DNA from 3 places in the Pseudomonas sp. B19(2017) genome. Region 1 is predicted to be linked to each of the others. Evidence: predicted binding sites of a transcription regulator. Region 1 holds the regulator's gene; each other region holds the start of a gene.
What was found. The regulator sigma-54, encoded in region 1, starts transcription at its own class of promoters, with help from an activator protein. The targets are predictions, from matches to a motif close to ANTGGCATNNANNTTGCTNT.

Region 1 (7,138 bases):
CCGAGTTGATGGGGCATGGCCTGAACATGGTAACCGGGGATTATTCCCGTGGCGCGGCAGGGTTCTGGGTCGAAAATGGCGAGATCCAGCATGCGGTGCAGGAAGTGACCATTGCCGGCAATATGAAGGACATGTTCCAGCAGATTGTCGCGATTGGCAGCGATCTTGAGACCCGCAGCAACATTCACACCGGGTCGGTGCTGATCGAGCGGATGACTGTGGCAGGTAGCTGATCCACAGCCTGCGCCGGCCTCTTCGCGGGCTTGCCCGCTCCCACAGGTACTGCATCAGCCTGAAACCTGTGGGAGCGGGCAAGCCCGCGAAGAGGCCGGCGCAGGCTACAGAGAATTTTTTAAAAAAACCGAAGACCCGGCCCCCACGCCGGGTTTTTGTTTCATCACTTCGCACTTGAAGTGATTCTATCTATCAATTAATAATGAATATCATTATCCAGTAACCCGGCGATGATGTTCATGAAATCCGTCCTCCGCGAACTGCCCTACCTGGAAAACTGGCGCTGGCTCAGCCGGCGAATCCGCTGCGCACTCGAACCCGACGAGCCGCGCCTGATCGAGCATTACCTGGCCGAAGGCCGCTACCTGGTGTGCTGCACCGAAACCTCGCCATGGACGGTGGCGCTGACCTCCTTCCGCCTGCTGCTGGATACCGCCAGCGACCGCATGCTGCCCTGGCATTGGCGCTGTCTGTGCCTGGACCAGGCCTGGCGCCCGCTGCTGGAACTGCGCAACCTCGACCGCGCGGTGCAAGACCAGCGCTGGCAGTTCTACGCCCTGCAGTTGGCCAATTGCCGCCTGCTGCCGTCGATTTCTCCCGATGAACTGATGCAAGGATCTGATGATGAGTGATACCCGAATCGAGCGTGACAGCATGGGCGAACTGCAGGTGCCGGCCCAGGCCCTGTACGGTGCCCAGACCCAGCGCGCGGTCGACAACTTCCCGATAAGCGGCCAGCGCATGCCGGCCCAGTTCATTCGCGCACTGCTGCTGGCCAAGGCTGCCGCAGCCAAGGCCAACGTCGAACTGGACCAGCTGTCGACCGCGCAAGGCCAGGCAATCGTAATTGCAGTCGAGCAATTGCTGGCGGGTGACTTCATCCAGCATTTCCCGGTGGATGTGTTCCAGACTGGCTCCGGTACCAGTTCGAACATGAACGCCAACGAGGTGATCGCCACATTGGCCAGCCGCGTGCTGGGTGAGGCTGTAAACGCCAACGACCACGTCAACTGCGGCCAAAGCAGCAACGACATCATCCCGACCACCATCCACGTAAGCGCCGCCCTGGCCCTGCACGAGCAACTACTGCCAGCCCTGGTGCATCTGATACAGGTGATCGAGGCCAAGTCGGCACAGGTGCATCAGTACGTGAAGACCGGCCGTACCCACCTGATGGACGCCATGCCAGTGCGCATGAGCCAGGTGCTGGATGGCTGGGCGGCGCAGATCAATGGCGCCAAGGCGCACATCGAGGCGACCCTGCCGAGCCTGCAGGCGCTGGCCCAGGGCGGCACTGCCGTGGGCACCGGCATCAACGCCCACCCCCGGTTCGCAGCCAGCTTCGCCCACCAGCTCAGCGGCCTGACGCAGGTCAGGTTCACCCCCGGGCAAAACCTGTTCGCCCTGATCGGCTCGCAGGACACCGCCGTGGCCCTGTCAGGCCAGCTCAAGACTGCCGCCGTGGCGCTGATGAAGATCGCCAATGACCTGCGCTGGATGAACTCCGGCCCGCTGGCCGGACTGGGCGAAATCGAACTGCAAGGCCTGCAGCCGGGCTCTTCGATCATGCCCGGCAAGGTCAACCCGGTGATTCCGGAGGCCACCGCCATGGTCGCCGCCCAGGTGATCGGCAATGACGCCACCATCGCCATCGCTGGCCAGTCCGGCAACTTCGAGCTGAATGTGATGTTGCCGGTGATCGCCCGCAACCTGCTGGAGAGCATCGAGCTGATGGCCAATGTCAGCCGCCTGCTGGCCGACAAGGCCATCGCCAGCTTCAAGGTCAACGAAGGCAAACTCAAGGAAGCCCTGGCCCGCAACCCGATCCTGGTCACCGCGCTGAACCCGATCATCGGCTACCTAAAGGCGGCCGAGATCGCCAAGAGTGCCTACAAGCAGGGCCGTCCGGTCATCGATGTGGCGCTGGAGCACACCGACCTTTCGCGTGATCAGCTGGAAGCGCTGCTTGACCCGGAAAAACTCACCGCTGGCGGTATCTGATACTGCCTCTGGCGACACAAGGCCTCTCTCAGGCATTAGCGGGGACCCTGTGGGAGCGGGCTTGCCCGCGAACACCGGCGCAGCCGGTGCCATGCACCGCGCTGGATTCTTCGCGGCTAAAGCCGCTCCCACAGGGGCCTGCGAAATTTATTCGCCTTCGTCGAAATAATTGTTGATCAGCTCGACCAGCGCTGCCATGGCGTCCTCGTCCTGCTCGCCTTCGGTATGCAGGTGCACCTGCGTACCTTTGCCGGCCGCCAGCATCATCACCGCCATGATGCTCTTGCCATCCACCAGCTTGTCGGGCGCACGGCCAACCCTGACCTGGCAGGGGAAGCGGCCGGCAACGCCGACGAACTTGGCCGCCGCCCGGGCATGCAGACCCAGCTTGTTGATGATGGTAATTTCACGGGCGGGCATCGTGGGGCGGATCCTTGGGCTAGAGGTCGCGATGGCGGACCTGGACGTTTTTCAGGGATTGCTGCAGCAACTGGCCAAGGCGCTCGGTGATATATACCGAGCGGTGGTGGCCGCCGGTGCAGCCAATGGCAATAGTGACGTAGGCACGGTTGCTGGCGGCGAAGCGGGGCAGCCACTTGAGCAGGTAGCTGGAAATGTCGTTGAACATTTCTTCGACGTCCGGCTGTGCGGCCAGGTAGTCGATCACCGGTTGGTCGAGGCCGGAGTGCTCACGCAGCTCGGGCTTCCAGTAGGGGTTGGGCAGGCAGCGCACATCGAACACCAGGTCGGCATCGACCGGCATTCCGCGCTTGAACCCGAATGACTCGACCAGGAACGCAGTGCCAGGCTCGGGTTGGTTGAGCAGGCGCAGCTTGATCGAATCCCGCAGCTGATACAGGTTCAGGCTGGTGGTGTCGATCTTCAGGTCGGCCAGGTCGGCAATCGGCCCCAGCAGTTCGCTTTCCACACGAATGGCTTCCGCCAGCGACCGGTTGGCGTTGGTCAGCGGGTGGCGCCGGCGGGTTTCCGAGAAGCGCTTGAGCAGCATGTCTTCGTCGGCATCCAGGTACAGTACGTCGCACTGGATATGCCGGGCGCGGGCTTCTTCGAGCAACTCGGGAAAACGTGAGAGGTGGCTGGGCAGGTTGCGCGCGTCGATCGACACGGCGACCTTGGGTTGCAGTAATTCGGTGTTGATCAGCGCATTTTCTGCGAGCTGCGGCAGCAGCCCGGCGGGCAGGTTGTCAATGCAGTAGAAACCGTTGTCTTCCAGGACATCGAGGGCGGTGCTCTTGCCGGAGCCGGACCGGCCGCTGACGATGATCAGGCGCATGTTCAGTGCTCGTTCTGTACGTCCAGGACAACCTGGAACAGGGCCTCGCTGCTGGTGGCCGCACGCAGGCGATCACGAACCTCCTTGCGATCGAGCATGCTGGCAATCTGGCGCAGCAATTCCAGATGGGCATCGGTGGCGGCTTCTGGCACCAGCAGGACGAACAGCAGGTCCACCGGTGCGCCATCGATAGCGTCGTAGTCGATAGGGGCTTCCAGGTGCAGCAGGGCGCTGACCGGAGCGGAACATCCTTCAAGCCGGCAGTGCGGAATGGCGATGCCATTGCCGAAACCGGTCGAACCGAGTTTTTCCCGGGCGACCAGTTTTTCGAAGACATCCTGCATCTCCAGTTCTGGCACTTGTTCGGCGATGACGGTGGCGACCTTTTCCAGGGCGCGCTTCTTGCTGCCACCCGGCACGTTCACGAGGGAACGGCCGGGGGTCAGGATGGTTTCAAGTCGGATCATGGATGGGGGGGATCAGCGGGCAGCTGCACCTTGCAGCAGGCTTTGCTGTTTTTCCTTGTGTTTTTTCAGTTGGCGGTCGAGCTTGTCGGCCAAGGCATCGATCGCTGCATACATGTCTTCGTGTTCGGCGTTGGCAACCACTTCGCCGCCGGGAATCTGCAAGGTCGCCTCGACCTTCTGCTGCAGCTTCTCGACTTTCATGATGACCTGCACGTTGGTGATCTTGTCGAAGTGACTTTCCACGCGAGCGAGCTTTTCAAGCACATAATCGCGCAGTGGCTGGGTGACTTCTACATGCTGTCCACTGATATTGACTTGCATACAGCTTCTCCTTTGTTGCCCGTGCATAAAGAGGCAGGTCTTGCACCTGCCCCACAAACGCTGTGGCACATCTCAGGGGCTACATCAGTCGCTTGCGTTCGCTCGACGGTGCGATGCCGAGGGACTCGCGGTACTTGGCGACGGTGCGACGGGCTACCTGGATGCCTTGTGCCTCCAGTAAACCAGCGATCTTGCTGTCACTCAATGGCTTTTTCTGATTTTCCGCCGCAACCAGTTTCTTGATGATCGCGCGGATCGCCGTGGACGAGCATTCTCCGCCTTCGGAGGTGCTGACGTGGCTGGAGAAAAAGTATTTCAGTTCGTAGATGCCACGCGGCGTGTGCATGTATTTCTGCGTGGTAACTCGCGAAATGGTCGACTCGTGCATACCTACCGCTTCGGCGATGTCATGCAGCACCAACGGCTTCATCGCTTCGTCACCGTGGTCGAGGAAGCCGCGCTGGTGCTCGACGATCTGCGTGGCCACCTTCATCAGGGTTTCGTTGCGGCTTTGCAGGCTCTTGATGAACCAGCGCGCTTCCTGCAGCTGGTTGCGCATGAAGGTGTTGTCGGCGCTGGTGTCGGCGCGGCGCACGAACCCGGCGTACTGCGGGTTGACGCGCAGGCGCGGGATGGCCTCCTGGTTCAGTTCCACCAGCCAGCGGTCGCTGTCCTTGCGCACGATGACGTCGGGCACCACGTACTCGGGCTCGCTGGACTCGATCTGCGAACCAGGGCGCGGGTTGAGGCTTTGTACCAGCTCGATGACCTGGCGCAGCTCGTCTTCCTTGATTTTCATGCGCCGCATCAGCTGGCTGTAGTCACGGCTGCCGAGCAAGTCGATGAAATCGGTGACCAGGCGCTTGGCTTCGGTCATCCACGGGGTGCTGGCGGGCAGTTGGCGCAGTTGCAGCAACAGGCATTCGCCCAGGTTGCGGGCAGCAATGCCGGCAGGCTCGAACTGCTGAATGCGGTGCAGCACCGCTTCGACCTCGTCCAGCTCGATATCCAGCTCCGGGTCGAAACCGGCGCAGATTTCTTCGAGGGTGTCTTCCAGGTAACCCTGGCCGTTGATGCTGTCGATCAGGGTGACGGCGATCAGGCGGTCGGTGTCGGACATCGGGGCCAGGTTCAATTGCCACAGCAAGTGGCTTTGCAGGCTTTCCCCGGCCGATGTACGGGTGGTGAAGTCCCACTCGTCGTCGTCGTTGCTCGGCAGGCTGCTGGCACTGGTCTGGTAGATGTCTTCCCAGGCGGTGTCGACCGGCAGCTCGTTGGGGATGCGCTCGCTCCATTCACCGTCTTCCAGGGTGTCGGCGCTGGTGGTGCTTTCCTGGAAGCTGTTGTCCTGGACTTCGGCGGCCGGCTTGTTCTCGGCGTTGTCGGCCATCGGGTCGCTGTTGTCGAAGTCGTCGCCGTCTTCCTGACGTTCGAGCATCGGGTTCGACTCCAGCGCTTCCTGGATTTCCTGTTGGAGGTCCAGGGTGGAGAGCTGGAGCAGGCGGATGGCCTGTTGCAACTGCGGTGTCATCGTCAGTTGCTGGCCCATTTTTAGGACGAGCGATGGTTTCATGGCTGGGGCTTAATACCTTGTTCGCCGGCGCGCATGCGCCATCCACTACACGAGGGCGCCGGGGCGCCAGATCAAGCAAGTTTTATGCCTTAAATTGTAGCGTTTGCCTAGAGTACTGTAACAACTTTAACCCCGGTTTCAGGGCGATTTGCCAGTACTCCAGGCGCGTGCCGGGCTCAGAGCCGGAACTCGTGGCCCAGGTAAACTTCTTTGACCAGGTCGTTGGCCAGGATGGTTTCGGCGTCGCCTTCGGCGATCAGCCGGCCATCATTGACGATATAGGCGGTTTCGCAGATATCCAGGGTTTCACGCACGTTGTGGTCGGTGATCAGTACACCGATACCTTTGGCCTTGAGGTGGTGGATGATCTGCTTGATGTCGCCGACCGAGATCGGGTCGACACCGGCAAACGGTTCGTCCAGCAGGATGAACTTGGGTGCGGTCGCCAGCGCACGGGCAATTTCCACGCGGCGGCGCTCACCACCGGACAGGCTCATGCCGAGGTTGTCGCGAATGTGGCTGATGTGGAACTCCTGCAGCAGGCTTTCCAGCTCTTTGCGCCGGCCGTCGCGGTCGAGGTCCTTGCGGGTCTCGAGGATGGCCATGATGTTGTCGGCCACCGACAGCTTGCGGAAGATCGAGGCTTCCTGCGGCAAGTAGCCGATACCGGCGCGGGCGCGCCCGTGCATGGGCTGGTGGCTGACATCGAGGTTGTCGATCAGCACGCGCCCCTGCTCGGCCTGGACCAGGCCGACGATCATGTAGAAACAGGTGGTCTTGCCGGCGCCGTTGGGGCCGAGCAGGCCGACGATCTGGCCGCTGTCGATCGACAGGCTGACGTCACGCACGACTTGCCGCCCCTTGTAGCTCTTGGCCAGGTGCTGGGCTTTGAGGGTTGCCATTTACTCGGCCTTCTTCTTGGGCTGGATCACCATGTCGATACGCTGACGCGGCGAGGTCACGTTGCCACCACGACCGGCGGTCGCCACCTGGGTCTGGGTGTTGTAGACGATCTTTTCGCCTTCGGTGGTGTTGCCTTCGTTCTCGACCTTGGCGCGATCGGTGAGGATCACCAGGTCCTTCTGCGACTGGTACTGGATGGTCACGCCCCAGCCTTTCATCTTGTCCGGCTTGGCCGCGCTCTGCTGCTGCTCGAAGTAGGCCAGGTTGCCCACCGAGGTCACCACGTCGATGTCGCCGGAGGCGGAGCGGGTGATGGTCACGGTGTTGCCTTTGATCATCATCGAA
Region 2 (7,138 bases), on a different contig from region 1:
CGGCAAGGTGCCGGCGCTGAACAAGCTCGAGCCTGGCCCCTTCGTGGAAATCCACCGCGACGATGCTGCCCGCCTGGGCATCGCCGAAAAGGACCAGGTTGCCATTCGCTCGCGCCGCGGGCAGGCCGTGCTGCCCGCGCGCATCAGTGACCGGGTAAAGCCGGGCAACTGCTTTGCCCCGTTCCACTGGAACGACCTGATCGGCGAGCAACTGGCGATCAACGCCGTGACCTGCGATGCGGTCGACCCGCTGTCGCTGCAGCCGGCGTTCAAGCACTGTGCCGTGGCCCTTGAGCGGGTTGCAGGCGAGCGTATCGAAGCCGTTGATCTGAACACTGCCCTTCCGGAGCCAACCCGCATGCCCACCGCCACCCTGTCCCGACTGCTTGGCCTGGACACCTTGCCAGCCCCGGTACTGGCCGAGGAAGAGCGCCATTACCTGCAAGGTTTCCTGCTGGGGCTGGACCAGGCCCGCGCCGAGGGCGTGCCCTGCCTGCCGGCCAGTGCGCCGTTGGCTGCCAACCGCCGGCTGTTCGTCGATGGCTTGCTGGCCGGGCTGTTCGCCCAGCCGGCGGTACTGCCTGATGCGGCACTGGCGGCGCCACGGCACCAGGTTCTGTGGGCCTCGCAGACCGGCAACGGCGAGCTGCTGGCCGAACGCTGTGCCGAGCACCTGCGGAGCGCTGGCCTCGATGTACGGCTCAGTTGCATGGACGCGGTCAGCCCCCGTCAGTTGCAGGGCGCCGCCAGCGTGGTGCTGATCGCCAGCACCTTTGGCGATGGCGACGCGCCCGACAGCGCGGCGGCGTTCTGGCAGGCCTTGCAGGGCGAGGAGGGAGCCCACTGCGCCGAACTGCCTTTTGCCGTGCTGGCCCTGGGCGACTCCAGTTACGACCAGTTCTGCGGCTTTGGCCGAAAACTCGACCAGCGCCTGGCCGAGCTGGGGGGGAGGCGCCTGCTGCAGCGGGTGGACTGCGAACCGGACTTCGACGACGCCTTCGCCGCCTGGCTGGATGCGCTGCTGCCCACGCTAGGCAGCGCCGCGGCACCGCAACCGGTCACCGAGCCATTGCCAGTGGCGGCCTACGGCAAGCAACAACCCTGGGCCGCAACGCTGCTGGAGAACCGCTTGCTCAACGGACCGGGTGCCAGCAAGGAAACCCGTCAACTGGTATTCGACCTGAGCGGCAGCGGCTTCACCTATGCCGCAGGTGATGCCCTGGGCGTGTGGCCGCGTAACTGTCCGGCCCTGGTCGACGAACTGCTGGCGCTGATGCAGCTTGATGGCCAGACCCTGGTCGAACTGAAAGGGCAGCCCGCCATGCCGCTGACCGAAGCCCTGCAAGCGCACCTGGAGATCGCCAAGGTCACCACACAGCAGTTGCAGGCTTTCGCCGTCAATGCCCCGGACCTGCAGCGCCTGCTGCAGCCCGAGTGCAAGTCCGAGCTGCAGGACTGGTTGTGGGGCCGGCAACTGGTCGATGTGCTGTGCGCCTTCCCCCAGCAACTGCCGCTGGCCAGCTGGCTGGAGCTGCTCAAGCCATTGCAGCCGCGCCTGTATTCGATCAGCTCCAGCCCGCTGGCGCACCCGGAGCAGGTGCACCTGACCGTTTCCACGGTGCGCTATGGCGCGCGCAAAGGGGTGTGTTCGAGCTTTCTTGCCGACCGTGCGCAGGCACTGAAGGTGGCCATCTTCCCGCAGGCATCGAAGCACTTCCGCCTGCCCGAGGACGATAGCGTGCCGGTGATCATGGTCGGCCCCGGCACCGGCATTGCGCCGTTCAGGGCCTTCCTTGAGGAGCGAGAGGCACGTGGAGCGAAAGGGGATAACTGGCTGTTCTTTGGCGAGCAGTACGCGGCCACCGATTTCTATTACCGGGAGCAGCTGCAGGCCTGGCAGGCGACAGGACACTTGCGCCTGGACACAGCGTTCTCGCGCGACCAGGCCGAGAAGGTCTACGTGCAGCAGCGCATGCTCGATCACGGCGCGCAGTTGTGGCAGTGGCTGGAGGCGGGCGCGTACTTCTATGTGTGTGGCGATGCGCAGCGCATGGCCAAGGATGTGGATGCGGCGTTGCGGGCCATCGTCGCCGAGCATGGCGGCATGGATGCAGCGGCGGCTGCGGCTTATGTCGAAGCGCTGGGCAAGGCCAGGCGGTATCGGCGGGATGTGTATTGATGTGCACCAGGACGGGGAGTGATGCACTTGGAATGTGCATTTGCTGTGCTGGCCTCTTCGCGGGCATGCCCGCTCCCACAGGTACTGCACAGGTCTGAATAAACGTGGAGAACCCTGTGGGAGCGGGCGTGCCCGCGAAGAGGCCGGCACAGGAAACAGGGTTGGCACACTCCCTGCTTTACCCCAGCTACAACAAAGCCCACTGATCAACGGCGATCAACCCGGGCCCCCTACCGTGATGAATACAGGCAAAGGCGCCTGGAGCTTCGGCTCCAGGCGCTTTTTTTTTGATCGAGGATCGGCTTATGAAGGCAACAGCGAGCAGCGGGCAACGAGAGCGACTGGTCATCGTCGGCAACGGCATGGTCGGCCACCATTGCGTCGAACAACTGGTCAGCCGTGGCGCCTTGCAGCGCTTCGAAGTGCATGTGTTCGGCGAAGAGCGCCAGCGTGCCTACGACCGCGTGCACCTGTCCGAGTACTTCGGCGGCAGCTGTGCCGAAACCCTGGCCCTGTGCGGGCAGGACTTCTACGGCGCCAGCGGTGTGCACCTGCACCTCGGCGAAGCGGTGCTGGAAATCGACCGTGAGCGCTTTGAAGTGGTCACTGCCCAGGGGCGCTACGGTTACGACCAACTGGTGCTGGCCACAGGTTCCTACCCCTTCGTGCCACCGATCGAAGGCTCCAGCGGCAATGCCCGCCTGGTCTACCGCACCCTCGACGACCTCGATGCCATCCGCGCTGCCGCAGCCAGTGCCCGCCGTGGTGTGGTCGTGGGCGGTGGCCTGCTCGGCCTGGAAGCGGCCAACGCGCTCAAGTCGCTGGGCCTGGAAGCCCACGTGGTGGAATTCGCCCCACGGCTGATGCCGGTGCAGCTGGACGGCGAGGGCGGTGCCGCGCTCAAGGCACAGATCGAAGCGCTGGGCGTTGGCGTGCATCTGTCGCGCGCCACCCAGTCGATCAGTGAGGGTGAAGACTACCGCTACCGCATGAACTTCGATGGCGGCGAGCACCTGGAAACCGACCTGATCGTGTTCTCTGCGGGTATTCGCCCGCAGGATGCCCTGGGCCGTGCCTGTGGCCTGGACATCGCCGCGCGTGGCGGCGTGGTGATCGACAACCACTGCCGCAGCAGCGACCCACGCATCTTCGCCATCGGCGAGTGTGCCTCGTGGAACGGCAGTGTGTTCGGCCTGGTCGCCCCAGGCTACAGCATGGCGCGCAACCTGGCAGCATTGCTGATGGGTGAAACCGCTGGCGAATTCACCGGTGCCGACATGTCGACCAAGCTCAAGTTGCTGGGCGTGGATGTCGGCTCCATCGGCGATGCCCATGGCGCCACCCCGGGCGCACGCAGCTACCGCTTCATCGACGAAGCCAACAGCGCCTACCGCCGGCTGGTGGTGGACGCCAGCGGCAAGCGCGTGCTCGGTGCGGTGCTGGTTGGCGACAACAGCTACTACGACACCCTGCTGCAATACGCCCAGAACGGCATTGCCCTGCCGGCCGACCCGGCGGCACTTATCCTGCCGCAAGGCGGCGGGGCTCCGGCCCTGGGTGCTGATGCACTGCCCGACAGCGCGACCATCTGCTCGTGCCACAACGTCAACAAGGGCGCGGTCTGCGCCGCCATCGACAGCGGCTGCGGCGACCTTGCCGCAGTCAAGGGCTGCACCAAGGCGGCCACCGGTTGTGGTGGCTGCGCGGCCCTGCTCAAGCAGGTGTTCGAGCACGAACTGACCGCCCGTGGCGTGGCGGTGGACAAGCGCCTGTGCGAGCACTTCGCCTACACCCGCCAGGAGCTGTACGGGCTGGTGCGGGTGGAGGGTATCCGCACCTTCAATGAACTGCTCGAACGCCACGGCAAGGGCCACGTTGGCTGCGACATCTGCAAGCCGGCGGTGGGCAGTATCCTCGCCTCGTGCTGGAACCAGCCGATCATGGACCCGGCGCTGGTGCCGCTGCAGGACACCAACGACACCTTCATGGCCAACATGCAGAAGAACGGCACCTACTCGGTGGTGCCGCGCATCCCCGGTGGTGAAATCACCCCCGACAAGCTCATCGTGATAGGCCAGGTAGCGAAAAAGTACGACCTGTACACCAAGATCACCGGGGGCCAGCGCATCGACCTGTTCGGCGCCCAGTTGCACGAGCTGCCGCTGATCTGGGGCGAACTGATCGAGGCCGGCTTCGAAACCGGCCATGCCTACGGCAAGTCGACCCGCACGGTCAAATCATGCGTCGGCAGTACCTGGTGCCGATACGGTGTGCAGGACAGCGTCGGCATGGCCCTGCGCCTGGAAGACCGCTACAAAGGCCTGCGCAGCCCGCACAAGCTCAAGTTCGCCGTGTCTGGCTGCACCCGCGAATGTGCCGAGGCACAGAGCAAGGACATCGGCGTGATCGCTACCGACAAGGGCTGGAACCTGTACGTGTGTGGCAACGGCGGTATGCGCCCGCGGCACGCCGAACTGTTTGCCACCGACCTGGACGACGAAACCCTGGTGCGCCTGATCGACCGCGTGCTGATGTTCTACATCCGCACCGCCGACAAGCTGCAGCGCACCTCGGTGTGGCGCGAGAACCTGGAAGGCGGGCTGGACTACCTGAAGCAGGTGGTCATCGATGACAGCCTGGGCCTGGCCAGCGAGCTGGAAGCGCAGATGCAGCATGTGGTCGACCAGTATGAATGCGAATGGGCCAACGCCCTCGGCGACCCCGAGAAGCTCAAGCGCTTCCGTACTTTCGTCAACGACCGCCGCGCCGACCCGGACGTGCACTTCGTGCGCGAACGCGAACAGCGCCGGCCTGCTGCGCCGCTGCACCTGATCCCAACCGTCGAGGAGGCTGTCTGATGAACCTGTCCAATGCTGCTGTGAAAACCCACGAGAACTGGCAGGCCGTGTGCCAGGCGGATGACCTGGTGGCGGATTCAGGGGTGGTGGTGTGGTTCGACGGTGCCCAGGTGGCGCTGTTCTACCTGCCGGGGCAGGCGCAACCGCTATACGCGGTGGACAACCGCGACCCGCGCTCCGGCGCCAACATAATCGGCCGCGGGCTGGTGGGCAGTGTACAGGGCGAACTGGTGGTGGCGGCGCCGTTGTACAAGCAGCACTTCAGCCTGCAGAGTGGGGAATGCCTGGAGGATAGCGGGCAGCGACTGCGGGTGTGGCCGGTACGCTTGAACGGGGAGGCGGTGGAGCTGGCTGTGGCCTGATATCCATCTGCCGCTTGTACCGGCCTCTTCGCGGGCACGCCCGCTCCCACAGGTACTGCACATGTCTTGAGAACCGTGCAGATCCCTGTGGGAGCGGGCGTGCCCGCGAAAGGGCCGGTGCAGGCCACCTGCATAATCAGCCCCGACAATGCGGTAAGCTTGAGCCCATGAACCTCGACACCCGCATCAAGTACCGCCATCTGCTGTGCTTCCTGGAGATTGCCCGGCAGGGCAGCCTGGCCAGGGCTGCCGACATCCTGGCAATCAGCCAGCCGGCCATCTCCAAGACCCTCAAGGAACTCGAAGACCTGCTGCAAACGCGGCTGTTCGCGCGCAGCCGCCAGGGCGTCGAGCTGACCCCGGCCGGGGCGCGTTTCATGCGTTATGCCGGGCCCAGCGTGCAGGCCCTGCGCGATGGCGTCAGCAGCCTGCGTGGCGAGGCGAAGGCGCCGTCGCAAGTGCGCATCGGCGTGCTGTCCACGGTCGAGGGCCTGCTCATGCCCGAGGTGCTGTGCCGCCTGCACCAGCGGCATGACGCGCTGGTAGTCAGTGTGGTCACCGGGGTCAGCGCGCAGCTGCTCGGCCAGTTGCGCCTGGGCGAACTGGAACTGGTGGTCGGTCGCATGACTGACAGCCCGCAGATCCAGGGCTTGTCGTTCGAGCATCTTTACAGCGAGTCGATGAGCCTGGTGGTGCGGCCCGGCCACCCGTTGCTGGCCGGCACGCCGGTGGAGCGATTGCAGGTGGGGCGTTACCCGTTGGTATTGCCGCCTGCAGGCACCACCATCCGCCAGCATGCCGACAGCCTGTTCGTACAATGTGGCATCCAGATGCCGGCCCAGCGCCTGGAAACCCTGTCGCTGGCGCTAAGCCGGCGCTACTTGCTGGGCAGCGATGCAGTGTGGGTGGCGCCGCGCGATGCGGTGCTGCTCGATTTGCGCCGTGGCGAATTGGTCGAACTCGACCTGGGCTTGCGCGAACCCGGCGGTTCGGTCGGCATCTGTCGCAATGCCGCCTTGCCGCAGAGCCTGGCGGGGCAGTGGGTGTGCGAAGTGCTGCGCGAGGTGGCAGGGCAGTACCGTGAGGGCAATTACCCCTGAGCGCAGGTTCGGCCCTATCGCCGGCAAGCCAGCTTCCACAGGATTAGCACCTGCTTCGGGCCTGTGGCCAACCTGTGGGAGCTGGCTTGCCGGCGATAGGGCCAGTGCATGCTTCTCAGCATTCAGCAAAAATAAATATCCCGCAAAACTGCGCGAAAGCGGCACAACCGGTCAATACTGGCCAATGGCTGCACATCCTTTGATGAATAACCTTTTAACTACTGAACTTCCTTACCAAAACCCGCTCCTATGCCGGTAGCCATTGGTCATGGCCGCCTGCTAAGCTCGCGGCTTTACCCTGATTGCCCTTTTGGCGCATGAACAAGGAAATAGCATGAAACAGCATCGTTTGGCGGCTGCGGTTGCCCTGGTAGGCCTGGTACTGGCTGGCTGTGATCAACAGACCAGCAGCCCCGAGCTGAAGACTCCGGCACAGAAAGCCTCCTACGGTATCGGCCTGAACATGGGCAAGAGCCTGGCTCAGGAAGGCATGGAAGACCTTGATTCGAAAGCAGTAGCCCTCGGCATCGAAGACGCCGTTGGCAAGAAGGAACAGCGCATCAAGGACGAAGAGCTGGTAGAGGCCTTCACTGCGCTGCAGAAACGTGCCGAAGAGCGCCTGGCCAAGGCCAGCGAAGA
Region 3 (7,138 bases), on a different contig from region 1:
CTTTGGGTTCCTGGGACATGCGGCATCCTCGGGCAAGTTGACGAAAACGGAGGGAGACTGTTGAGCCTAGACCCTTCGACAGGGAGTGACAGTTAGCGTTCGCAGTTTTCATGCCCACTCTGCGATTCCGGCAAAAGGTTGTTCATAAATTGAACAATTCCGGTATGATCGCGCGCCCCAAGACCGTGATACACCTCATAACGATGAAAACGACCCTGATCGCCGCAGCCGAAGTCGACCGCCTGGAGACCTGGCAGCGCTACACCAGCAACATGTGCCATGGCTGCCATTCGACCTGCTGCACCCTGCCGGTGGAGGTGAAGATCAAGGATCTGATCCGTATCGGCGTGGTCGATGAGTTCGAGAAAGACGAACCGCCGAAGAACATCGCCAAGCGCCTGCAGAAGGACGGCATCATCGAGCGCTTCAACCAGAAATCCGGGATCTTCACCCTGACCCGGATGAGCAATGACGACTGCCTTTATCTGGATCGTAAAAGCCGCCTGTGCACCATTTATGACAAGCGGCCGGACACCTGCCGCAACCACCCCAAGGTCGGGCCGCGGCCGGGGTATTGTGCCTACAAGCCCAAGGTGGTCGGGCGCTAAGCGCTAGCCTTCAAGGGCCCCTTCGCGGGCTTGCCCGCTCCCACAGGATCTCCACAACATTCAGGACTTGTGCAGTACCTGTGGGAGCGGGCAAGCCCGCGAAAGGGCCGACACAAATCCTGCTGGCAAAAAAAACGCCCCCGGCCTTTCGACCGGGGGCGTTTTCATTCAGCCTGAGCTAACTCAGTTCTTGGCTTTCTTGGCAGCGCGGGTACGCTCGCCTTCGTCCAGGATCTTCTTGCGCAGGCGGATCGACTTCGGCGTCACTTCGCACAGTTCGTCGTCCTGGATGAACTCCAGGGCCTGTTCCAGGGTGTGGCGAACCGGCGGTACCAGGGCGATGACTTCGTCTTTGCCCGAAGCACGCATGTTGTCGAGCTTCTTGCCCTTGGTCGGGTTCACGCCCAGGTCGTTGTCACGGCTGTTCAGGCCGATGATCTGACCGTTGTAGATCTCCTGGCCGTGTTCAACGAACAGCTTGCCGCGAGCCTGCAGGGTTTCCAGCGAGTAGGTCAGCGCCTTGCCGGTCTCTACCGATACCAGAACGCCGTTCAGACGGCCGGACATCTGGCCCGACTTCATGGTGTCGTAGCGATCGAAGATCGAGGTCAGGATGCCTGCACCGTTGGTCAGGGTCAGGAACTGGTTACGGAAACCGATCAGACCGCGGGCTGGAATGTTGTATTCCAGGCGAACACGGCCCTTGCCATCCGGCACCATGTTGGTCAGGTCGCCCTTACGCAGGCCCATCTCTTCCATGACCTTGCCCTGGGATTCTTCAGGGATGTCGATGGTGACGTTTTCGAACGGCTCCTGCTTCACGCCGTCGACTTCGCGGATGATCACTTCAGGACGGCCTACGGCCATCTCGAAGCCTTCACGACGCATGGTTTCGATCAGTACCGACAGATGCAGTTCACCGCGGCCCGATACCTTGAATTTGTCAGGAGAATCAGTTTCCTGAACGCGCAGGGCTACGTTGTACAGCAGCTCTTTGTCCAGACGGTCCTTGATGTTACGGCTGGTGACGAACTTGCCTTCCTTGCCGCAGAACGGCGAGTCGTTGACCTGGAAGGTCATCGAAACGGTTGGCTCGTCGACGGTCAGCGGCTTCATCGCTTCTACCGCATCCGGTGCGCAAAGGGTGTCGGAGATGAACAGCTCGTCGAAACCGCTGATGCAGACGATATCGCCCGCCTGGGCTTCTTCGACATCCACGCGGTGCAGGCCGTGGTGACCCATCAGCTTCAGGATACGACCGTTACGCTTCTTGCCGTTGGTGTCGATGGCGACAACCGGGGTGTTCGGCTTGACGCGACCACGGGCGATACGGCCAACGCCGATAACACCGAGGAAGCTGTTGTAGTCCAGTGCGGAGATCTGCATCTGGAACGGGCCGTCACGGTCAACGGACGGTGCTGGTACGTTGTCGACGATCGACTGGTACAGCGCGGTCATGTCTTCGCCCATTTCGGTGTGGTCCAGACCGGCAATGCCGTTCAGGGCCGAGGCGTAGACAACCTTGAAGTCCAGCTGCTCATCGGTGGCACCGAGGTTGTCGAACAGGTCGAAGATCTGGTCCAGAACCCAGTCAGGACGCGCGCCCGGGCGGTCAACCTTGTTGATCACGACGATTGGCTTCAGGCCAGCTTCGAAAGCCTTTTTGGTCACGAAGCGGGTTTGCGGCATCGGGCCGTCCTGGGCGTCGACCAGCAGCAGCACGGAGTCGACCATGGACATTACACGCTCGACCTCGCCACCGAAGTCGGCGTGGCCGGGGGTGTCGACGATGTTGATGTGGTAGCCGTTCCAGTTGATGGCGGTGTTTTTCGCCAGAATGGTAATGCCGCGCTCTTTTTCCTGGTCGTTGGAGTCCATCACGCGCTCGTCGTTGAGCTCGTTACGCTCCAGGGTGCCGGACTGGCGCAGGAGTTTGTCGACCAGGGTGGTTTTACCATGGTCAACGTGGGCGATGATGGCGATGTTACGCAGATTTTCGATCACAACTGTATCTCGATCAGAGGATTCGGTTGCCGCCAGTGTAGGCGGCGAATATGTACGGTTTGAGGCTCAGCGGGCCCGATGGTCGGGAGGGCGATGGCGGATGCTGCCGCCATACAGCCCTGGCGTCTTATGTCGGACGATAAACACGCACATTGGCATGTCCCTCACTGAGCAGGTGGTGTGCGTGCAGGCGGCTCATCACACCTTTGTCGCAATACAGCAAGTACTGGCGCGTAGGGTCCAGGTGCTTGAACTTGCTGTTGATTGCGTAGAACGGCATGGCCTGGACTTCGATACCCTCCAGCACCAGAGGTTCGTCTTCCTGGGCATCGGGGTGACGAATGTCGATGACGATCTGGCCTGGCAGCGCCTCGGCCACTTCCTCGACTTCGACGTCCTTGCCCAATTCATCGATCACATGGTCGATGGAAATGAATTTGGCACGCTCCAGGGCGCGCTCCAGCACGGCCATGTCGAACTGCTTTTCTTCGTGCTCCATGCGGTGACGCTTGGCATGGGTAGTCGGGTTTACCGAAATCACGCCGCAGTATTCCGGCATGTGCTTGGCGAAGTCGGCGGTGCCGATTTCGGTGGCCTGGTCGATGATGTCCTGCTTGTGGCTGGCCAGCAGCGGGCGCAATACCAGCTTGTCGGTGGCCGAGTCGATGATCGACAGGTTCGGCAGGGTCTGGCTGGACACCTGGGAAATCGCCTCGCCGGTAACCAGCGCATCGATCTGCAGACGGTCGGCCATGTGCGCGGCACCGCGCAGCATCATGCGCTTGAGGGTTACGCCCATATAGCTGTTGTCGACCTTGTTGAGGATCTCGCCGACCACTTCTTCAAACGGCACGCTGATGAACAGCACGCGCTGGCTGCTGCCGTACTTTTTCCACAGGTAGTGAGCCACTTCCATCACGCCCAGTTCGTGGGCACGGCCACCGAGGTTGAAGAAGCAGAAGTGGGTCATCAGGCCGCGGCGCATCATCTGGTAGGCCGCCACGGTGGAGTCGAAGCCGCCGGACATCAGCACCAGGGTCTGCTCCAGGGCACCCAGCGGATAGCCACCAATACCGTTGTGCTGGTTATGGATCACGTACAGACGCTGGTCGCGGATTTCGATGCGCACCAGCACTTCCGGGTTCTTCAGCTCGATGCCGGCGGCGCCGCACTGCTGGCGCAGCTGGCTGCCGACGTAACGGTCAACATCCATCGAGGTGAAGTCGTGGTGGCCGCCGCGCTTGCAGCGCACGGCGAAGTGCTTGCCGGCCAGCAGGTGCCCGAAGTGCTGCTTGCACTTGGCGACGATGTCGTCGAAGTCACCGAGCGGGTATTCCTCTACCTGCAGGAAGTGGGTGATACCCGGGGTGCAGGTGAGGCGCTCGATCATCTCGCGCTGGACTTTTTCGTCTTCGACGCGGGTGACCACTTCGAGGTTGTCCCAGACACCATCGACCACGAGCTCAGGGTCGAGGTCCTTGAGCACGTTGCGGATGTTCTTGCCGAGCTGGCGGATGAAGCGCTTGCGCACCGGCCGGCTCTTGATGGTGATTTCTGGGAAGACTTTGACGATAAGTTTCATTGGTTAACAGCGCGCACAGGGCCTGCCGAAAATGAGGGGCGCGAATTATAGCGGAAATTGCTCAGGATTTGACCAACTTTTGATCAGAAGCTTGCAGATAAATGCAGGAAGCAGGTTTTGTGCTGCCTGTCCCGGCCCTTTCGCGGGCACGCCCGCTCCCACAGGGACTGCACCGATTTCGAATGCAGTGTAATTCCTGTGGGAGCGGGCGTGCCCGCGAAGAGGCCCTTGAACAATGCACACCACCCAACCATCGCACCATATCAGTGCACTGCTACAAAAATTCGCATCTTAAGGGTGCATTTTTCCCCATCGACCCACCACCAGATGCCCGCAAACGCCCCCTTTTATCCCGCGCTCGCCATTTTCGGGCACTGGCATGCAATTTGCTCCCTTGTGAGGCAGGTACGCTTGGCCGACTATCCGCGCCCGGCAACACCCTTTTTCCAGGGCAGCGGCCCACCGCGCTCTAGACCATCCGGAGGACAACATGTCGAAGTCGGTTCAACTCATCAAAGATCATGACGTCAAGTGGATTGATCTGCGTTTCACGGACACCAAAGGCATTCAGCACCACGTGACCATGCCGTCGCGTGATGCGCTGGAAGACGACTTCTTCGAAGTCGGCAAGATGTTCGACGGTTCCTCCATCGCTGGCTGGAAAGGCATCGAAGCATCCGACATGATCCTGATGCCGGTCGACGAAACTGCCGTACTGGACCCGTTCACCGAAGAACCAACCCTGATCATCACCTGCGACATCGTCGACCCGTCGAGCATGCAGGGCTACGATCGCGACCCACGCGCCATCGCCAAACGCGCCGAAGAGTACCTGAAGAGCACCGGCATCGGTGACACCGTATTCGCAGGCCCCGAGCCAGAGTTCTTCATCTTCGACGAAGTGAAGTTCCAGTCGGACATCTCCGGCTCGATGTTCAAGATCTTCTCCGAGCAAGGCTCGTGGATGACCGGTGCTGACGTGGAAGGCGGCAACAAAGGCCACCGTCCAGGCGTGAAAGGCGGCTACTTCCCGGTTCCGCCGTTCGACCACGACCACGAAATCCGTACTGCCATGTGCAACGCACTGGAAGAAATGGGCCAGACCGTCGAAGTTCACCACCACGAAGTGGCGACTGCCGGCCAGAACGAAATCGGCGTCAAGTTCAACACCCTGGTGAAGAAGGCTGACGAAGTACAGGCGCTGAAGTACGTCGTGCACAACGTTGCCGACGCCTACGGCCGCACCGCTACCTTCATGCCGAAGCCCCTGTACGGCGACAACGGCTCGGGCATGCACGTGCACATGTCGATCTGGAAAGACGGCAAGAACACCTTCTCGGGTGAAGGCTATGCCGGCCTGTCCGACACTGCCCTGTACTTCATCGGCGGTATCATCAAGCACGGTAAGGCCCTGAACGGCTTCACCAACCCGTCGACCAACTCCTACAAGCGTCTGGTCCCAGGCTTCGAAGCACCGGTAATGCTGGCCTACTCGGCGCGCAACCGCTCCGCCTCGATCCGTATTCCTTACGTCGGCAGCCCGAAAGCCCGCCGTATCGAAGCCCGCTTCCCGGACCCATCGGCCAACCCGTACCTGGCCTTCGCAGCCCTGCTGATGGCCGGCCTGGACGGTATCCAGAACAAGATCCACCCAGGCGATGCTGCCGACAAGAACCTGTACGACCTGCCGCCTGAAGAGGCCAAGGACATCCCGCAGGTTTGCGGCAGCCTGAAGGAAGCTCTGGAAGAGCTGGACAAAGGCCGTGCGTTCCTGACCAAGGGCGGCGTGTTCTCCGACGACTTCATCGATGCCTTCATCGAGCTGAAGAGCGAAGAAGAAATCAAGGTCCGCACCTTCGTTCACCCGCTGGAATACGAGCTGTACTACAGCTGCTGATCTGATCAGCGCACCTGCGCCGATCAGCTCACCGGAAACGGCCTTCTTCTGAAGGCCGTTTTTGTTTCAAGTCCCACCGATTCAGATGCTTCCTACAAACAAGGCCAACGTTGAGCGCGCACAATCCACTCTCCTGTAACGAGGGGATTGCCATGCGAACTGCGCTACTTCTGCTCACTACCTTGCTCATCACAGGTTGCGACAAAAACCCACCGCAAGCGGCCTCGATAGAAGCTAAGACCCTCCTGCGCACACGCGTGGCCTGGGACCAGACGCCCTATACGCATTACCCGGCGGGCCGGCCCGAACTGTCACTGATGAAAATCCGCATCCCTGCGCACACGACCATGGACTGGCATTGCCACCTGGCGCCCAACGCCGGCTACCTGCTCGATGGCCAGATCGAAGTCGAAAACGCTGCTGGCATACGGGTAATGCTCAACGCAGGCGATGCCTTGGCCGAGATCGTAGGCGGTCTGCATCGAGGACGCACTGCAGAGGCCTCCGCCGAAATCCTGGTGTTCTATGCCGGCGCCAGAGGTGTGGCGCCCTTCACGCCAGCGGAAGAATGCCCGCAACCTGCGCCGAAACAAGGCATGGCCACGCCTACTGCAGGCTGAAAAGCTGATAGCGGAGCTTGTTGCCCGCTTCGACACCCGTCAGGTTCGGGATTCTTCTATGCTCTATATTGGTGCACAAAAGGGCATCAATCTCCGCCGCCATCGCCCAAAACAGGTCACAAGAACCGATTTATCAGGGCATTCTGGTCCGAATTTGCGCAATTCCAGGCTTTTATAGGGAAAATCCGCTTCTTTTCGGAGCCTTGGTTTGTTTCTTGCATTTTGCTTGCATCAGCGGATTCCACAGCGCGTCCGGCCCTGCCCACAGCCATAGTCGACACGCGCCAAAAGAGGTCAACGACGCCTTATGACCATCAGCGATGCGCAGCACCGTCTGCTTCTGGACAACCTGACCACCGCCACGCTACTGCTCAACGCCGAGCTGCGCCTGGAGTACATGAACCCTGCCGCGGAAATGCTGCTGGCT

Region 2: a site for sigma-54 is predicted at 2,340-2,359, ahead of nirB (nitrite reductase large subunit NirB). Genes of this name have one in related genera too.
Region 3: a site for sigma-54 is predicted at 4,568-4,587, ahead of glnA (type I glutamate--ammonia ligase). Genes of this name have one in related genera too.

Annotation. Positions count from the first base shown of each region.
Region 1 covers NZ_NEJR01000004.1:190,911-198,048, forward strand. The annotation lists gene pmbA (metalloprotease PmbA) at 1-233, shown strand, start outside; gene CAF70_RS08515 (FagA protein) at 474-866, shown strand; gene CAF70_RS08520 (lyase family protein) at 859-2,235, shown strand; gene CAF70_RS08525 (HPr family phosphocarrier protein) at 2,383-2,655, opposite strand; gene rapZ (RNase adapter RapZ) at 2,675-3,529, opposite strand; gene ptsN (PTS IIA-like nitrogen regulatory protein PtsN) at 3,532-3,996, opposite strand; gene hpf (ribosome hibernation-promoting factor, HPF/YfiA family) at 4,009-4,317, opposite strand; gene CAF70_RS08545 (RNA polymerase factor sigma-54) at 4,397-5,890, opposite strand; gene lptB (LPS export ABC transporter ATP-binding protein) at 6,067-6,792, opposite strand; gene lptA (lipopolysaccharide transport periplasmic protein LptA) at 6,793-7,138, opposite strand, start outside.
Region 2 covers NZ_NEJR01000014.1:20,145-27,282, forward strand. The annotation lists gene CAF70_RS18385 (bifunctional nitrate reductase/sulfite reductase flavoprotein subunit alpha) at 1-2,179, shown strand, start outside; gene nirB (nitrite reductase large subunit NirB) at 2,485-5,037, shown strand; gene nirD (nitrite reductase small subunit NirD) at 5,037-5,399, shown strand; gene pcaQ (pca operon transcription factor PcaQ) at 5,567-6,499, shown strand; gene CAF70_RS18405 (FKBP-type peptidyl-prolyl cis-trans isomerase) at 6,834-7,138, shown strand, end outside.
Region 3 covers NZ_NEJR01000001.1:483,547-490,684, reverse strand. The annotation lists gene CAF70_RS02325 (glycogen/starch/alpha-glucan phosphorylase) at 1-19, opposite strand, end outside; gene CAF70_RS02320 (YkgJ family cysteine cluster protein) at 204-608, shown strand; gene typA (translational GTPase TypA) at 792-2,612, opposite strand; gene thiI (tRNA uracil 4-sulfurtransferase ThiI) at 2,740-4,194, opposite strand; gene glnA (type I glutamate--ammonia ligase) at 4,685-6,091, shown strand; gene CAF70_RS02295 (hypothetical protein) at 6,409-6,711, shown strand; gene glnL (nitrogen regulation protein NR(II)) at 7,019-7,138, shown strand, end outside.